Regions from separate parts of the Paraburkholderia sp. JPY465 genome, predicted to be linked through region 1. Evidence: predicted binding sites of a transcription regulator. Region 1 holds the regulator's gene; the other holds the start of a gene.

Region 1 (7,859 bases):
CTGTCCTGGAACGGTTCAACGCCGCCGGTCGATTTACGTTCAGAGCGTATCGCTTCGACCACGCAGCAGTGAACGCGGACCACGCATGTATCGCTATCTACACCGAGCATTTCCCTCCGCTCGCGTTCGAAATCGAGACGCGGGGATTTCAGCTTGGCTTGAGCGAACGGCAGCGGCAACTCTGCATTTACCTGTTGCTCCGACGCTCGCATGGGGATATTGCGCAACTGATGGGTATTCGCGAAAGCACTGTGATCGACCACGTGCGAAAAATCTACGCGAAACTCGATGTTCACAACCTGACGCAGCTCCAGGCCTCTTTTCGTCACGTCCAGAGTGGTACGGCGGTGGTGCCGTCGCCCCATTGCTGATCGAGCGGCAGTCGCGTGAAACAGGCCCACGGCGTGCGGACGAAGCACAAAGCGTGCGCTGGCCGCACGCGCTCGAGATCAGCGACGGCAGTCGTGGCGATCGCCTCCTCGGCGGTTACGACGCGCCCATTCACGCGTTTTCGTCGGTTGCGAAGACGCTGTTTTCCGGTTCCGTCTGTTCGACGTCGATGCATTGCACGCGCCAGTGACCGCTGATCAGGCTGCTGCCGCCGTCCGCGCACCACTGCACGCGGCCGATCTCGCCTTCGAACGGCCCGTCGAGCTGGTTGAGATCGAGCCCCTCGAGCACGCAGACCGGCGCCGTGCCATGCGGCGCGCACACCAGCGTATTGCCGCAATCCACATGCAACGCGCCCCATTCGGGCAAGTCGAGCGCGAAATGACCTTCGCGCGACCATCGCCGCGTGTCCTTGTCGAGCCAGAGAATGGCGAAGGCCATCGGGTTGACACGATCGAACGTGTCGAGATGAACGGTCAAACGCATGATAAGTCTCCGCAATATAAATGACTGGTTCGGATTGGCCAGGTACCTGCTGCCCGAGCGTTTGCGCGTCCTGCGCCTATCAGGAATAAGATCAGTGTACGGACGGCGAAGCGGCCCTTATTGACCTCGATCAAATGGTTCAGGGCAGCGGCCGATCGCGCGACACAATGGCGCGCCTATGCTGATCTGATGAAAACGGCGCGCACCTCGCGGTCTGCATGACGTCAGCGTGCCGCCGCCGAAGCGTCAGAAGGAGAAACCCGATGCGAGCGATGGTGTTCGACGGCAGCTCGGCGACGCTGACCGAGCGGGAAGTGCCGGATCCGCGGCCCGGCGCCGGCGAGATCCTGATCGACGTTCATGCCTGCGGCGTGTGCCGCACGGACCTGCATCTGGTCGATCGCGAACTCGAGCATCCGAAACGGCCGGTGATTCCAGGCCACGAAATCGTCGGCGTGGTGGCCGAATTGGGCGCGGGCGTCAGCGGTTTCAAGGTGGGCGAGCGGGTCGGCGTGCCGTGGGTCGGGCGCACCTGCGGGCACTGCCGCTACTGCCTGTCCGCCCGCGAAAATCTCTGTGAAGACGCTGGCTTCACCGGCTACACGATCGACGGCGGCTATGCCGAGCGCACGGTCGCCGATAGCCGCTATTGCTTTCATCTGCCGCCGCACTACGGCGATATCGAGGCCGCGCCGCTGCTGTGCGCGGGTCTGATCGGCTACCGCACGTTGAGCATGGCGGGCGACGCCGAACGGATCGGCATCTACGGTTTCGGCGCGGCCGCGCATCTCGTCGCGCAGGTCGCGCGTCACCAGCAGCGCACCGTCTATGCGTTCACGCGTCCCGGCGATCACGCGGCCCAGCAACTCGCGCTGCGCCTTGGCGCGGCATGGGCGGGCGGCAGCGACGAGGCGCCGCCCAGCGAACTCGACGCCGCGCTGCTGTTCGCGCCGGTCGGCGCACTGGTGCCGCTGGCGCTGCAGGCGGTCGCGAAGGGCGGCGTGGTGGTGTGCGGCGGCATTCATATGAGCGACATTCCGTCGTTCCCGTACGCGTTTCTGTGGGGCGAGCGGCGCGTCGTATCGGTCGCCAATCTGACCCGCGACGATGGGCTTGCGTTCATGCGCAGCGCCGCGGAGACCCGGCTAGCGATCGAGACGACCACCTACCCGTTGCGCGACGCGAACCGCGCGCTCGACGATCTGCGCCACGGCAAGCTGACCGGCGCGGCCGTGCTCGCGATCCGCTGATGATTTGCTCACGGGCCATGGTCGCTTGATACAGATCAAGCCGCCCGCCGCGCCGGCGTTCATTATGTAAGCGCGCACCGTTGGGGCCCCGTCACGGGCCGAGGCGCGACGATCCGAGGAAAGCCGATGAACACTGCCGCCGAGCGCAACTCCTTTCACCGCGTGATGATCGCGTCCGCGGGCGGCGCCGGACTGGCGCTCGCCACGCGCGTCGCCCAGCAGTTCGTCGCCGCGGACGCGCGCTTTCGTCTCGTCAATATCGTTTGCAATCCGGCCGCGCTTTATCCGACGCTGATGCTCAGCTATCCGGACTGGTGCGAGACGCATCGCGCGATGCTGCACGGTGCGCAGGCTGCGCTGCGCGACGCGGTGATCGCGTTGCACGGCGTCGTCGCGGCGACCGACGCCGAAATCGTCGATCTGACCGCGCTGCATCAGGGCGCGGCCGAAGCGCTCGCTCATACGGCGGCGCAATGGGATGCGGATCTGGTCGCGGTGGCCGCGCATTCGCGCGAACATCGCTGGGGTGGCCGTATCGATCCGGAGGAATTGGTCGCGTCGATCGGACGTCCGGTGCTGTATATGCCGGCGAGGTCGACCGACGCGAGCGATGCCGCGGTGGTGAGCCGCGTGCTGGTCGCGATCGATGGCAGCGACACCGCGCTCGACGCGCTGCGCACCGCGCTCGCGGTCGCGCCGCCCGACTCGTGCATCAAGGTCGTCTACGCGGCCGACGACCGCTTTGCGTGGTGCGAATGGCTGCCGTTCGAAGTCGTGTTGCAGCAGCGAATCGATGTATTGCGGCGCGGTGCGGCGATGCTCGAACAGAGCCGGCGCGCGGCGGAAACCGCGTTGCTCGAGTTCAACGACGATTCCGGCGATGCGTCGACCGCGATTCTCGACGAAGCGCAACGCTGGCACGCGGACCTGATCGTGATGGGTTCGCACGGCATGCGCGGCATGCCGCATCCATTGCCGGGACACGTGACGTCGCGCACGCTGCGTGACGCGGCTTGTCCCGTGCTCGTGTGTCCGCGCGATGCGCCGTCGTTGCGGGCGGATGCGGTGCTGCGTGGCCAGTGGCGGGAGCCGCATCCGGGCAGTGCGGGCGGGCCTTTTTATCTGTAGCAGGGGCGCGCCACGCGCGTTGACAAATCCAACCTCAGTGGAGAATCGGCATGTACCAACATATCCTCGTCGCGCTAGACGGCAGCACTTTCTCGAAACGCGCGCTGAAAGAAGCGGTGAATCTCGCCGCGTTGACGAAGGCCGTCGTGCATCCGGTTTATGTAGTCGACAAGACGCCGATCTTTTCCTATGCCGGCTATTACGACCCGCTCGCGCTAGTCGAAGCATTGCGCCAGGACGGCCACTCGGTGCTCGAGGAGGCCGAGCAGGCCTGCGCCGCCGCCGATGTGCGTTGCCGGCCCGCGATGATCGAGTCTGAGAGCCTGTCCGACGACGTCGCCACGATCGTGTTGCGCCACGGCGAGCAGGTCCACGCCGATCTGCTCGTGCTCGGCACGCATGGGCGGCGCGGCGTGCGGCGCCTCGTGATCGGCAGCGTGGCGGAGCGGGTGCTGCGTTTCTCGACCTGTCCGGTGTTGCTGATGCGCGAGCAGATCGGCGAGGAAGCGCCCGAGGAGTAATCCCCGGTAGCGGCGCGCGGCGGCGTGTGAGCACTACACGAGCGCGTCGGCTGGCAGCTGGATCGAGATCCTGAAACCATGGCCGGGCGAGCTGGTGAACGACACGTTGCCGCGCAACTGCCGCACCCGTTCGCGAATGCCAAGCAGCCCGAATGAAGTTGTTCCCTGCGACTGATCCAGCGCGACACCCACGCCGTCATCGTCGATATCGAGCGATACGGTCGGGCCCGCGCAGATCATGTCGATGCGTACGCGCCTCGCCTTGGCGTGCCGCGCGACGTTCGTCAACGCCTCCTGAACGATGCGAAACAGCGCCGTCGCCGCGAATTCGCCGCATACCGGCTCGGCCGGTTCGAGATGCACGCTCGAGCGAACGTTGTAGCGTTTCGTGAAGTCTTCGGCCAACCAGTCGAGCGCGGCGGCGAGTCCGAGGTCGTCGAGCAGCGGAGGGCGCAGATCGGCGGCGATGCGCCGCAGCGAAGCGGCCATCCAGTCGATCTGCTTTTGCAGCTCATGCGTTTGCGCCGCAAGCGGCTCGGTGTCGGCTTGCTGATTCAGCTTCGCTTCGAGCAGCGCGACGCTCATTTTCAGCGCCGTCAGCCGTTGGCCGAGATCGTCGTGCAGTTCGCGTGCAATACGTTTCTGCTCGTTTTCACGGGCGATCTGCGTGTGAGTGGATACCTGACTCGCGCGTTCGAGTTCCGCGAGACGCATGCGCTCGGTCAGATCGCGGGTGACCTTGGCGAAGCCGAGCAGCGCGCCCGACGCATCGTGCACGGCGGAAACGACCACGTTGGCCCAGAAACGCGAACCGTCGCGACGCACACGCCACCCTTCGTCCTCGGCGCGGCCGACGGCTGCGGCGGTTTCCAGTTCGCGAGCGGGCTTGCCGGCCGCGATGTCTTCCGGGGTATAGAACTTCGAGAAATGCTGGCCGATGATTTCTTCGGGCGTGTAGCCCTTGATGCGCTGTGCGCCGGGATTCCAGCTGGTTACGCGGCCGGCGGGGTCGAGCATGAAGATCGCGTAGTCCTGTACCGCTTCGACCAACATGAAATAGCGATCCTCGACGGACACGTCCGACCCGGACGCAACACTGGTGAAGCAGGAAGACTCGCCGCTCGATAGACCCATCGCTCCTCCGGGCGGCCACGCAAGGTCGCGTACCGCAACGCACTGAGTTATATCAGTTCAGGAGCGCCGGTTCCACCCGGCATGTCCCGCGAACGAACGTGAGGCGAGCGCCGCGCCGACGCTCAAACCCGAGCCAGTCGTTCCGGGTCTTCGATGCGGATCGTTTTGCCGTTCGCCTTGACGAGGCGTTCGCGCTGGAACTTCGAGAACATCCGGCTCACCGTTTCGAGCTTCATGCCCAGAAAGCAGCCGATTTCCTCGCGCGTCATGCGCAGATGAAACTCCGCGGCCGAAAAGCCGCGCGCCTTGAAGCGCTTCGACAGATTCAGCAGGAACGTCGCGACGCGCTGCTCGGCGGTCATCGTGCCCAGCAGCATCATCTGGCTCGATTCGCGCACGATCTCGCCGCTCATCATCTGATAGATGTGATGCTGCATCGGTTTGATCTCGCGACAGATCGCCTCTAGCTGCGCGAACGGAATGATGCACACGACGCTATCTTCGAGCGCGATCGCATCGCAGTTCTGCTTGCCCTCGCCGATGCCGTCGAGGCCAAGCGAGTCGCCCGCAATCTGGAAGCCGGTCACGTGCTCGCGGCCGTCGCGATGCATGACCACGGTTTTGAATGAGCCGGCGCGTATCGCGTAGATGCTTTGAAACTCGTCGCCCGCGCGATACAGCGCGTCGCCGCGTTTGATCGAGCGCGTCGAGCAGATCAACACGTCGAGCCGGCTCAGTTCGTCCGGCGTCAGCTCGGGCGGCATGCAGATCGCGCGCATCGCGCAGGTGGAGCAGCGCGTGACGGCGTGGCGTGCCGCCGCGGTGCTGGGCGCGACGTGGATCGGTACGACGTGCGAGGTGCGAGGCGCGTCGTGGCGGGGTTCACGGACTGCGGCAACTTGCATGATCGGCTCCTGGCGGTCAGACCCGATGCGCACGGCGCGCATAGGCAATCGCTTCGATGGCGCGGCAGGCGAGCTCGAACTCCGAGGTCTTGTCGAAGAAGAAGTCGGCGCCCGCCGCTTCGCACGCGCGGCGAAACGCCGTCGCGTCATGATTGGTCAGCACGATGCTGACGATGGACGGCCGCGCCCGCGACAGCGCAGCGAGCAGCAGCAGGTCGGTCTTGCCCGAGAAACACGGGTCCAGCACCGCGACATCGGCGCGACTCGCGACGATGTCGTCGAACGCGTGCTCGACGCCCGCGGACTCGCCGGCGATTTCGATGCCGGGAATCAGCGCGATCAGGCAAGCAAGCCGGCGCCGGACCTCGGTCGCATCGTCGACGAGAAAAACTCTCGATAAGGTGGCTGACGGGGGGCTGTCCATACCGACCAGTATTGGCGACCTAACCTTGGAAATATATCGGCGGCGCTTTAAGCGGTGCTAGGAGTTCAGGCAGTGGTTGTAGGAATATTCCTAGTGGCTTGCTGGCGATGTCGTCCAGCGGCGGCGACGCCGACCGGCGGCCCGTTGACCTGCGTCAAGCCGCGTGGCGGCGCGCGCTTCACACTGTCGGTGCAAACGCGCGACGGCGCCACTTCGGGTCATGCCAGCGCTTTCAGAGGGAGTCCGACATGTATGCACGAATTCTGGTTGCACTCGACGACAGTCCCAGCGCGCAGCGCGCCTTCGCCGAGGCGCTGAAGCTCGCGAAGCTGACGGGCGCCACGCTCGAAGCCTGCTGCGTGGTGGGGCACGGCAAGTGGTCGAACAATGCCGACGTGGCTTTCGAGCCGGAGCCGGCGAGCGCGGCGCAAGATTTCGCCAGCCGCGCGCTCGATGGGCCGCGCGAGCTGTTGCGCGAGGCGCAGGTGCCGGGCGGCGTGCGGGTGATCGACGCTTACGCCGAAAACGTGTCGGCGGTACTCGCGCGCGTCGCCGACGAAATCCAGGCCGATCTGATCGTGATGGGCACGCATGGCCGCCATGGCGTGCAGCGCTTTCTGCTCGGCAGCGTCGCGGAGTCGCTGGTACGGGCGACCGACATACCGGTGCTGATCGTGCGGCATGACGAACAAGGCCACCCGCGGCCCTGAAGCGCCGCGCCGCGCAGCAGCCGGTTTCTAGCGGCTCAGGTGGATTCGCTCAGGTGAGTCCGCTGTCGGCGCTCGCCGGGGCTGGCTAAGCGCGCGCCGCGCTGCTCGCCTGGGCGGGAATCATCAGCACCGGGCAACAGGCGCGGCGCAGCACGCGCTCGGCGACGCTGCCGAGCATCAGCCGTTGAAACCCGCGACGGCCATGCGTGCCCATCACGATCGCGTCGGCGTGCCATTCGCGCGCCGTTTCGACGATGCGATGGGCGATGTCTTCTCCGGTGATCGCCACTTCGACGGTCCGGGCCGTGCCCTTGACCCCGCGTGCGCTCATCCGGCTCTGCTCGTCGGCCGCGATGCGCTTGCCTTCGTCGATGAACGCGTCCTCGATCGTGGATGGGTCGAAGCCGGGCGCGTTGTAAGCGATCACGGGCACATCGATCACGTACAGCGGCATCAGCTCGGCGCCCGATTCGGCGGCGAGCGTCAGCGCGGCGTCGAACGCACCCGAGGCGGTGGCGCTGCCGTCGAGCGCGACGAGTAGGCGCTGAAACATGGCTGACTCCTTAAGCGCGCACTTCAGTGCGACAACAGCACCGGCACGGTCATCGACTCGAGCATCGTGCGAGTCGCGCCGCCCAGCACGACTTCGTGCAGGCGCGAATGTGCGTAGGCGCCCATCACGATCAGGTCGCAGCCGAGGTCGGCCGCCTGCGACAGCAGCGCGTCGCCGACCGGCGTGCGGTCCGCGACGCTCAGCTCGCGCACGTCGATCTTCACGCCGTGACGCGCGACGGTGAGGGCGATGTCGTCGCCCGCAGCCATGCCCTGCGGCGGACGATCGGCGGACGAATGCACCGTCAGCAGCGTCACTTTTGCCGCATGCGCGAGGAACGGCAGCGCGTCGTGGATCG
Region 2 (7,859 bases), on a different contig from region 1:
AGAAGCGCCACCGCGCCAATCGCGTAGAGCACCGGATAATTGCCGCCGCTCGAAGAGAACACGAACGAAAGACCGTAGGCCGCCAGCGCCTGCATCACGGCGAAGCTCGTCGTCGCGCGGCTCCAGGCGTCCTTGACGGCGGACGGATGGTGCACGAGCAACTCGTTCACGCGACCGAGCGCCAGCGGCACGATGCCCGGCGTGAACGCACCCACGATAAAGGCGGACACCATCAGCCCCGCCGGCCCGAATAAGCCCGCGGCCGGAATCGCGACCGCAACGGCCTGCACCAGAAACGCGACACGCAACGCGCGGCCGAACCCCGCGCGATCGGCGAGATGCCCCGCCGCGAGCGGCCCGACGATCGCGCCCAGGCCGTACAGCACCCAGAACTCGGCGCCCGCATCGACGCCCCGGCCGAGCCCGCGCGCGACGAAATCGACGAGGAACAGCATGTGCGGCACGAGTCCCACGGCGTTCAGGCCATATTCGGCATAGAGCGCGCGCAGGCCGGCGCGGGGATACGCAGGCGCTTTTTCGAAGCGCGAATGCGCGGCGGCGTGCGCTGGCGCCGCCTGCTCGGGCCAGCCGTTCCACGCCACGGCGGTCAGCACGAGCGAAACGGCCGCGAGCCCGAGCCACGTCCACGTGAGCCCCTGGTGCAACAGAATCGGCACGATCGTGCCCGAAGCGGCGATGCCGAGTCCGATGCCCGTGAAGATGCCGCCGCTCGCGAAGCCCCGGCGCGCCGCCGGCACGTGCGCAAGGATCGTCGGCGCGGCGAGCACCATCAATGCGCCGCCCGCGAGCCCCGAGGCCAGACGCCAGACGAAAAACCACAGGAACGACACGGGCGCCGCGCAGGCGACGAAGGCGATGGTCACGAGCAACATCATCGCGCGCAATACGGTGGCGGGTTTCGCCACTCGCACCATCGAGCCCGCCAGCAGCGCGCCGGCCAGGTAGCCGCCGAGGTTCGCCGCGCCCAGATAAGCGGCGCTCGAGGCGGGAAACCAGTGCGCGCCGATGATGGCCGGCAAAAGCGGCGTGTAGGCAAAACGCGCGAGACCAATGCCGATCAGGCTCGCGCTGGCTCCGGCGAGGGTGCCTCGCCAGACGTTGTAGCCGGCCGAAGCGGCCGGATTCGAGACGGCTTGCTGCATGACGACTCCCATGGATCGGTGTTGTTAAGCACCTGATGAATATGGAAGGCAGTCTAGATCGAGTCGCGTGCCGAGAGAATCACCGCGCCGTGGAAGTCATTCTTCCGCGTAGCGATCGAATCAGCGTCGATCGGCGTCGATGATTTGCTGGGCCCGCTCGAAATACTCGCGCAGCAGTGGCGCGGCGAAATCGACGAAACTGCGCACCTTCGGCACCGCAAGGCGCCCCTGCGGCGTCATCAGATTGACGGGCAGCGGAGCATGCTCGTTGTCGCGCAGCACGATTTTCAGCGCACCGGCCTTGACCTGTTCGGCCACGTGATACGAGAAAAGCCGCGTGACGCCGTGCCCGTCCACAGCCGAAGCCCGCGCCGCGCGGATCGTGTTGACGATCAAGCGCGGCGTGAAGCGCACGACCTGCGGCAGCGCCGTTTGACGCGCGGCCGGAAAGCTCCACGAGTCGAGCCCGAAATGCGTCATCGAGATGATCGGATGGCTGGCGAGATCGGCGGGCATCGCGATGGCCGGATGCGTGGCGAGATAGTCGGGCGAAGCGACCACCACCCGCCTCACTTCGCCCACCGGAATGGCGACGAGCGTCGAGTCCTGCAGATGCGCGATGCGCAGCGCGACGTCGATGCCCTCGTCGACGATGCTCACGGGCCGGTCGTGCAGGTGCAGACGGATCGACGCCTGCGGGTGGCGATCGAGAAACGCATCGACGATCGGGCGCAGCACCTCTTCGCCCACCGCCACCGCCGCCGTCACGCCAAGCAGGCCGCGCGGCGCGGAGCGCTCGTCGGCGGCGAGCAGGTCCGCCTCCTCGAGATCCGCGAGGATGCGCCGGCACGCTTGCGCATAGCGCTCGCCCGCTTCGCTGAGCCGGATCGTGCGCGTGGTGCGATGTAGCAGCGGCGTGCCCGTGTGCGCTTCCAGAAACGCGATGGCCCGGCTCACTGCCGCGGGCGAGCGGCCCAGCCGGCGGCCTGCGCCCGCCAGACTTCCCTCGTCGAGCGTGGCGACGAATACCTTCATGGCGTCGATACGGTCCATTGCGTGTTGGTTTTGAGATTGGGCTTTGGGAGCGCCGCGGTCTTTTGGGTCGATGAATTCCGGCACGATCTTAGCGGAATACGGGAAGCGTCAGAGCGGCAGTTTGTTTCGCCACTTCGTCCTCGACCGTTTTCGGGCGAGCGCTGCGCAACCGATGATCCAGATCAAGAGTACGGCGCCCACATCCGTTGAAATAGTCCCATCCATCCGCGAGCAACGGAGGAATCATGAAGCTGACCTTTCTCGGTGCGAGCGAGACCGTCACCGGTTCGAAGTATCTGCTCGAAGAACCCGGCTTGCGCATCCTCGTCGATTGCGGGCTGTTTCAGGGCCTCAAGAACCTGCGGCTGCGCAACTGGGCCGCACTGCCGGTGCCCGCCGACTCGATCGACGCGGTGCTCCTGACTCACGCGCATCTCGACCACAGCGGCTATCTGCCATTGCTCGTGCGAAACGGCTTTCGCGGTCCCGTGTATTGCACGCCCGGCACCGCCGCGCTGTGCGAGATCATGCTGCGCGACAGCGCGAAGCTACAGGAAGAGGAAGCGGAATTCGCGAACCGCCACGGCTTCTCGAAGCATCGGCCGGCGCTGCCGCTCTACACGCAGGACGACGCGCAGCGCGCGCTGCATCTGCTTGCGCCCCACCGCTTCGATACGCCGGTCGACCTGCCGCATGGGCTGTGCTTTCGCTTTCTGCCGTCGGGGCACATCCTCGGGGCGGCGAGCGTCGTCATGTGCCGCAATCACAAGGTGCTGGCGTTTTCCGGCGACGTGGGCCGCCCCCACGACCCGATCATGCGTGCGCCCGCGCCGCTCGCGCATGCCGATTACCTCGTCGTCGAGTCGACCTACGGCGATCGCCTGCATCCGGACTCGAACCCGCGCGACGACCTCGAACGGATCTTCAGCCGGACCTTCGCCAAAGGCGGCGTGGTGGTGATGCCGTGCTTCGCGGTCGGCCGCGCGCAGGAAGTCCTTTACTACATCGCGAAGCTGAAAGAGACAGGGCGCATGGCGCACGTGCCCGTCTATCTGGACAGTCCGATGGCGACCAGCGTCACCGACGTGTATCGCAGGCATCTCGCCGAACATCGTTTGACGATCTCCGATGCAAATGCGATCGACAAGGCCGCGATCATGGTCCGAAGCGTCGAGCAATCGAAGGCGATCGCGTCGCATAACGGACCCATGGTGATCATCGCGGGCAGCGGCATGGCGACCGGCGGGCGCGTGCTGCATCACCTGCGTTTATACGCGTCCGATCCGCGCAATACGATCGCGCTGGTCGGCTTCCAGGCGGCCGGCACGCGCGGCGCGGCGCTGGCGGCCCACGAACCGTCGATCAAACTGTTCGGTGAATACGTGCGGGTGCGCGCGAACGTCGAATCGATCCCGTCGCTATCCGCGCATGCCGATTACCGCGAGTTGCTGAACTGGCTGTGGAGTCTGACCGACGCGCCCGCTCGCACCTTCGTCACGCATGGCGAGCCCGCCGCGGCCGATGCGATGCGGCGGCATATCGTCGAGACGCTCGGCTGGTCATGCGAGGTGCCGGTGTATGGGCAAAGCGTCGAGCTCGGGCAGTTTTAGGCCCGTGCAACGGTCGAACGGAATCGTCGGTCGCGAGTGGGAACGTGGCTGTTATCGTTCGGCTGCGTCACCGATGGGTTCGCGTGGCGGGCTCGCATCGACGACGAGATCGTCGACCACCGCGCAGACGCCGGGCGCGCTCCACGCGACGCCGCGCACGACCTTGCGTTCCGCGTATGAGCCCACCTTGCCCGTCAGCGTGACCGTGCCGTCCTTCACCTCGACGCCGATGTGCCTGACTTCGCGCTCGGCGTGCCGCCGCATCGCTTCTTCGATGTTCTTGCTGATCTCGTCGGTCGCCACCTTGCGGCGCACCTCGATCGCGTTCGTCAGGCCGCGAATGCCGCGCATCTGGCCGACCGCGCGCGCGACGATGTGGCGCTGGTAGGCCCAGTCGACCATACCCGTCAGCGTGACCCAGCCTTTTTCCACCTGGATCTTGATCGCATCGTGGGGCACGGCGACGCTCCAGTACAGAATCGCGTGGACCGCGCCCGCCACGTCCTCGTCGCTGTGTTGGTCCGGCTTCGGCAGCCGGACCTGCATGTCCACCGCAACCGCCTTCACACCCGCCACGCGCTGCGCGGCTTTTTCTGCGGCCAGTTTTTCGGCGAAGCTCGGCGGATGGCCCGACAGCGTGACGACGCCGTTCGTCACCTCCACGCCGATATCCGTCGCGGTGACCGCGGGGTCCCATTCGAGTTCTTCCTCGACTTCCCGCTGCAGTTGTCTGTCGGTTTTCACCAGGTGTCTCCTCGCGACTAGCCCGTGCGACGGCGCGCCAGCCTGCCGTGTCAGTCGATGGTCAGCCGCTTGCGATCACCGGACGTCTTTTTCGGCAAGCTGAGCGACAGCACACCGTCCTTATACTCGGCTTTCGCGTTCGCCTCGTCGACCTCGCCGCCGAGCGAGAACGAGCGGCTGAAGGTCCCGGCGTAGCGCTCGCGGCGGATCACGCGCTCTCCTTCCTTTTCCTCCGTGTTGCGCTCGACCTTCGCGTTGATCGACACGACGCTCCCGTCGATCTGCACGTCAATGTCTTTCTTGTCCACGCCGGGCAGTTCAGCTTTCACCGAGTAAGCCGCGTCGCTTTCCGTCACGTCGATCTTCATCGACGCGAGTTCGGTCTCCTGGGTCGACAGCATCGACCGCATCGGCCGGAAGAAACCCTGGAACAGTTCCGACACAGGGTCCAGCGAAAGCGGATCAAAACGCGTCAGATTGCTCATTGCACTCTCCTTAGGATAAGCAGGCCACGACCGGGCCCAGTCGACCGAGCCGAGCTGGGCTCACCATGCCTTCAGCGTAGCGGGGCGCGCGGGCGCGTCGTTGATCCACGTCAAGCGCGTCCGCTCGACGGGTCACGCGGAGAACCTGAAGAACCCGCTATGCAGCAGCACGGGCTTGGCGCCAACCTCTTCGAGCAGTTGTCTGGCGGCCTGTTCGATCTGATAGCGGTGCGCGAGGAACGCCTGGACCAGATCGTCTTCCCGCAGCGAGCGTGCGCCGAAATGATCTTCGAGCGCCTCGGCCGTGATCGCGCATTGCACGGGCCGATCGTCGACGAGCGCCGGAAACGCCAGCACCAGATCCCGGGCGCAGTATTCGGGCATGCAGGATGGAAAGGAAATATGCATGGTGAGGCCCCCACGGGCATGAAGTGCCGCGACGTCTCCAGCTTAAACACGCAATTCACGGCGGATTTGACGTACGTCAAGGCGGCCGCGGCGGTGTCGGCACGAGGAGTCATTCGCCCGTGCGCGTCACGGAGTCCGCATCGGTGTCGCTGCGTCGCGCGGCGGCGTCGAGCGTCTGCCGCAACGCCTTCAGTTCGGCGTGCAGGCGTACGATTTCATCGTTCAGATGCTTGATATCCCGATGCATCTCACGCCGCAACGCCCTCTCTTCCTTGCCGATGAATGCGGCGGCGATGCTCGCGAAGACCAGAGACAACATGCCGTAGCCAAGCAGCACGACAAATGCAGCGAACACGCGCGATGCGGGCGTCGTCGGCGCGATGTCGCCATAGCCGACCGTAGCGCTGCTTTCGAACGCAAGCCACAGCCCTTCGGAGTAGGAATGCACGTGCGGTTCGAGCCAGTAAAAGCCGGCACCGGCCATCGCGAGCACGAGCGCGCCGGCGAGTAGCAGCCACATCAGACGGTTCGGCGTGACGAACTCGCGCAATGACAGCACGATACGCAACGCGACGACGCCCATGAACGACAGCCGCAGCAGCCATTCGACCGGCTGCCACGGCGGCGTGCCGAAACCGGTGCTGAGCGCCGCGCCCAACGCGATGAGCAGGTCGAGCCAGTTGTTTGCGAGCAGCGTCTTTGGCCGTCTGCTCAGATGGGCCAGCCAGGTGAACGACAACGCAAAGCCAGCGAACATGCCCAGGTACAGGGTACGCGACAGGATCAGTGCAAACGGAGTGGGCACCGTCAGTTCGATGTAGAACGCGGGGATCGCGCAGAAGCTCAGCGCGCACAGCCCCCAGCGCAGGCGGCGCCATGCCCGCACGGCGCGCGGGCCGTCGTGCGCGCTTGCACCGCCCAATCCGTAGCCGCCGGGGCCGTGGTCGATCATGTGGTCCGTCATCGCGCGAATGGCTTGCGGCCTGTCGGGTTTCGCGCGATACCGTCGTGGTGCGGCAAACGCACAGAGGCCGCGCGATCATCGTTGCAGGCTAACCGACGCGTGGCTGTCAGCCTTGATGCAGATCAGTGCTTGTGAAAAAGCCGTGCGCGTTTAGCGCTGTCAAAGCGGGTGCCATACGGTTTGAGCAACGCCGGCCGCGACACACAGCACGACGACCGCAAGCGGCGGCACCTTCCAGCGCAGCAACAGCAAAAAGCCGATGCACGCGACGGCGAAATCCGTCGCCGACAACACCGCGCTAGTCCATACCGGCGAATAGAGCGCGGCGGCCAGCAGGCCGACCACCGCGGCATTGACGCCGGCAAGCGCCGCCGCCATCGCCGCACGCGCGCGCAGCGCCTGCCACCACGGCAATGCGGCGAGCACGAGCAGCAGACCCGGCAGAAAGATGCCCACTGTCGCGAGCAGTGCGCCGCTCCAGTGTCTGGGTGGCAGCGCCATCATCCAGCCGAGAAACGCCGCGAACGTGAACAGCGGTCCGGGTACCGCCTGGGCCGCGCCATAGCCAGCCAGGAAGTCGTTGGGCGCGACCCATCCGGTCGCGACGGTTTCGCGCTGCAACAGCGGCAGCACCACGTGCCCGCCGCCGAACACGAGCGCGCCCGAGCGATAGAACGCGTCAAATACGCGCAAGCCTTGCGAGGTTCCGCTTGCCGCCCACAGCGGCAACGCGAACAGCAATGCGAAGAACACCACCAGCGCGGCGATGCCTGCCGTGCGCGACACCTGGAAATCGGCGGTCCGCAGCGCAATGGCGTGCGGCGCTTGCGTCCCCGTGGTCCGGCACAGCGCGACACCGAGCACGGCTCCGGCGCCGATCACGATCAGTTGGGCGTAGACGGTGCCAAGCACACTCAGCAATGCGAGCGATGCGAGCGCGATCGCCGCGCGGCGGCGGTCGGGACACAGACGCCGCGCCATGTCCCAAACGGCCTGCGCGACGACGGCCACCGCGACGAGTTTCAGCCCGTGGATCACACCCGTGCCGAACGCGCCGCCGAGGTCCGGCGCGATCGCGGCAAAGGCCAGCATCACGAGCACCGACGGCAGCGTGAAGCCGCACCAGGCGGCTAGGCCCCCGGCCCACCCGGCGCGCAGCAACCCGATCGAAAATCCCGCCTGGCTGCTCGCGGGGCCCGGCAGAAACTGGCACAGGCCGATCAGGTCGGTGAAGGCTTCGTCGTCGAGCCAGCGGCGCCGCTCGACGAACTCGCGCCGGAAGTAGCCGATATGAGCGATCGGGCCGCCGAAACTGGTCAGCCCGAGCTTCAGAAATGCGCTGAAAACCTCGATAACGCGGGTGAGCCGCGAGCGGCGCGGCGACGACAAATCAGTATCCATGGATGGGCGGGTCGAGCGATGCCGATTTAGCGAGGTGACGGAACCTCGG

Evidence for each region. The regulator FNR, encoded in region 1, switches genes on or off when oxygen is low (the NO sensors DNR and NnrR bind a similar motif). The targets are predictions, from matches to a motif close to TTGATNNNNATCAA.
Region 2: QFZ94_RS20845 (MBL fold metallo-hydrolase RNA specificity domain-containing protein) is a predicted target of FNR. The motif match lies at 2,371-2,384, and genes of this name have one in related genera.

What each region holds. Positions count from the first base shown of each region.
Region 1 covers NZ_JBNDMT010000006.1:1,066,106-1,073,964, forward strand. Annotated here, with positions in the region: gene QFZ94_RS38240 (helix-turn-helix transcriptional regulator) at 1-371, shown strand, start outside; gene QFZ94_RS38245 (DUF3564 domain-containing protein) at 502-876, opposite strand; gene QFZ94_RS38250 (zinc-dependent alcohol dehydrogenase family protein) at 1,140-2,126, shown strand; gene QFZ94_RS38255 (universal stress protein) at 2,253-3,254, shown strand; gene QFZ94_RS38260 (universal stress protein) at 3,305-3,775, shown strand; gene QFZ94_RS38265 (PAS domain-containing sensor histidine kinase) at 3,809-4,909, opposite strand; gene fnr (fumarate/nitrate reduction transcriptional regulator Fnr) at 5,032-5,814, opposite strand; gene QFZ94_RS38275 (response regulator) at 5,831-6,238, opposite strand; gene QFZ94_RS38280 (universal stress protein) at 6,487-6,948, shown strand; gene QFZ94_RS38285 (universal stress protein) at 7,034-7,501, opposite strand; gene QFZ94_RS38290 (universal stress protein) at 7,525-7,859, opposite strand, start outside.
Region 2 covers NZ_JBNDMT010000003.1:1,350,090-1,357,948, reverse strand. Annotated here, with positions in the region: gene QFZ94_RS20855 (YbfB/YjiJ family MFS transporter) at 1-1,163, opposite strand, end outside; gene QFZ94_RS20850 (LysR family transcriptional regulator) at 1,284-2,216, opposite strand; gene QFZ94_RS20845 (MBL fold metallo-hydrolase RNA specificity domain-containing protein) at 2,444-3,808, shown strand; gene QFZ94_RS20840 (BON domain-containing protein) at 3,860-4,552, opposite strand; gene QFZ94_RS20835 (Hsp20/alpha crystallin family protein) at 4,603-5,037, opposite strand; gene QFZ94_RS20830 (DUF1488 domain-containing protein) at 5,170-5,445, opposite strand; gene QFZ94_RS20825 (potassium channel family protein) at 5,555-6,409, opposite strand; gene chrA (chromate efflux transporter) at 6,569-7,810, opposite strand.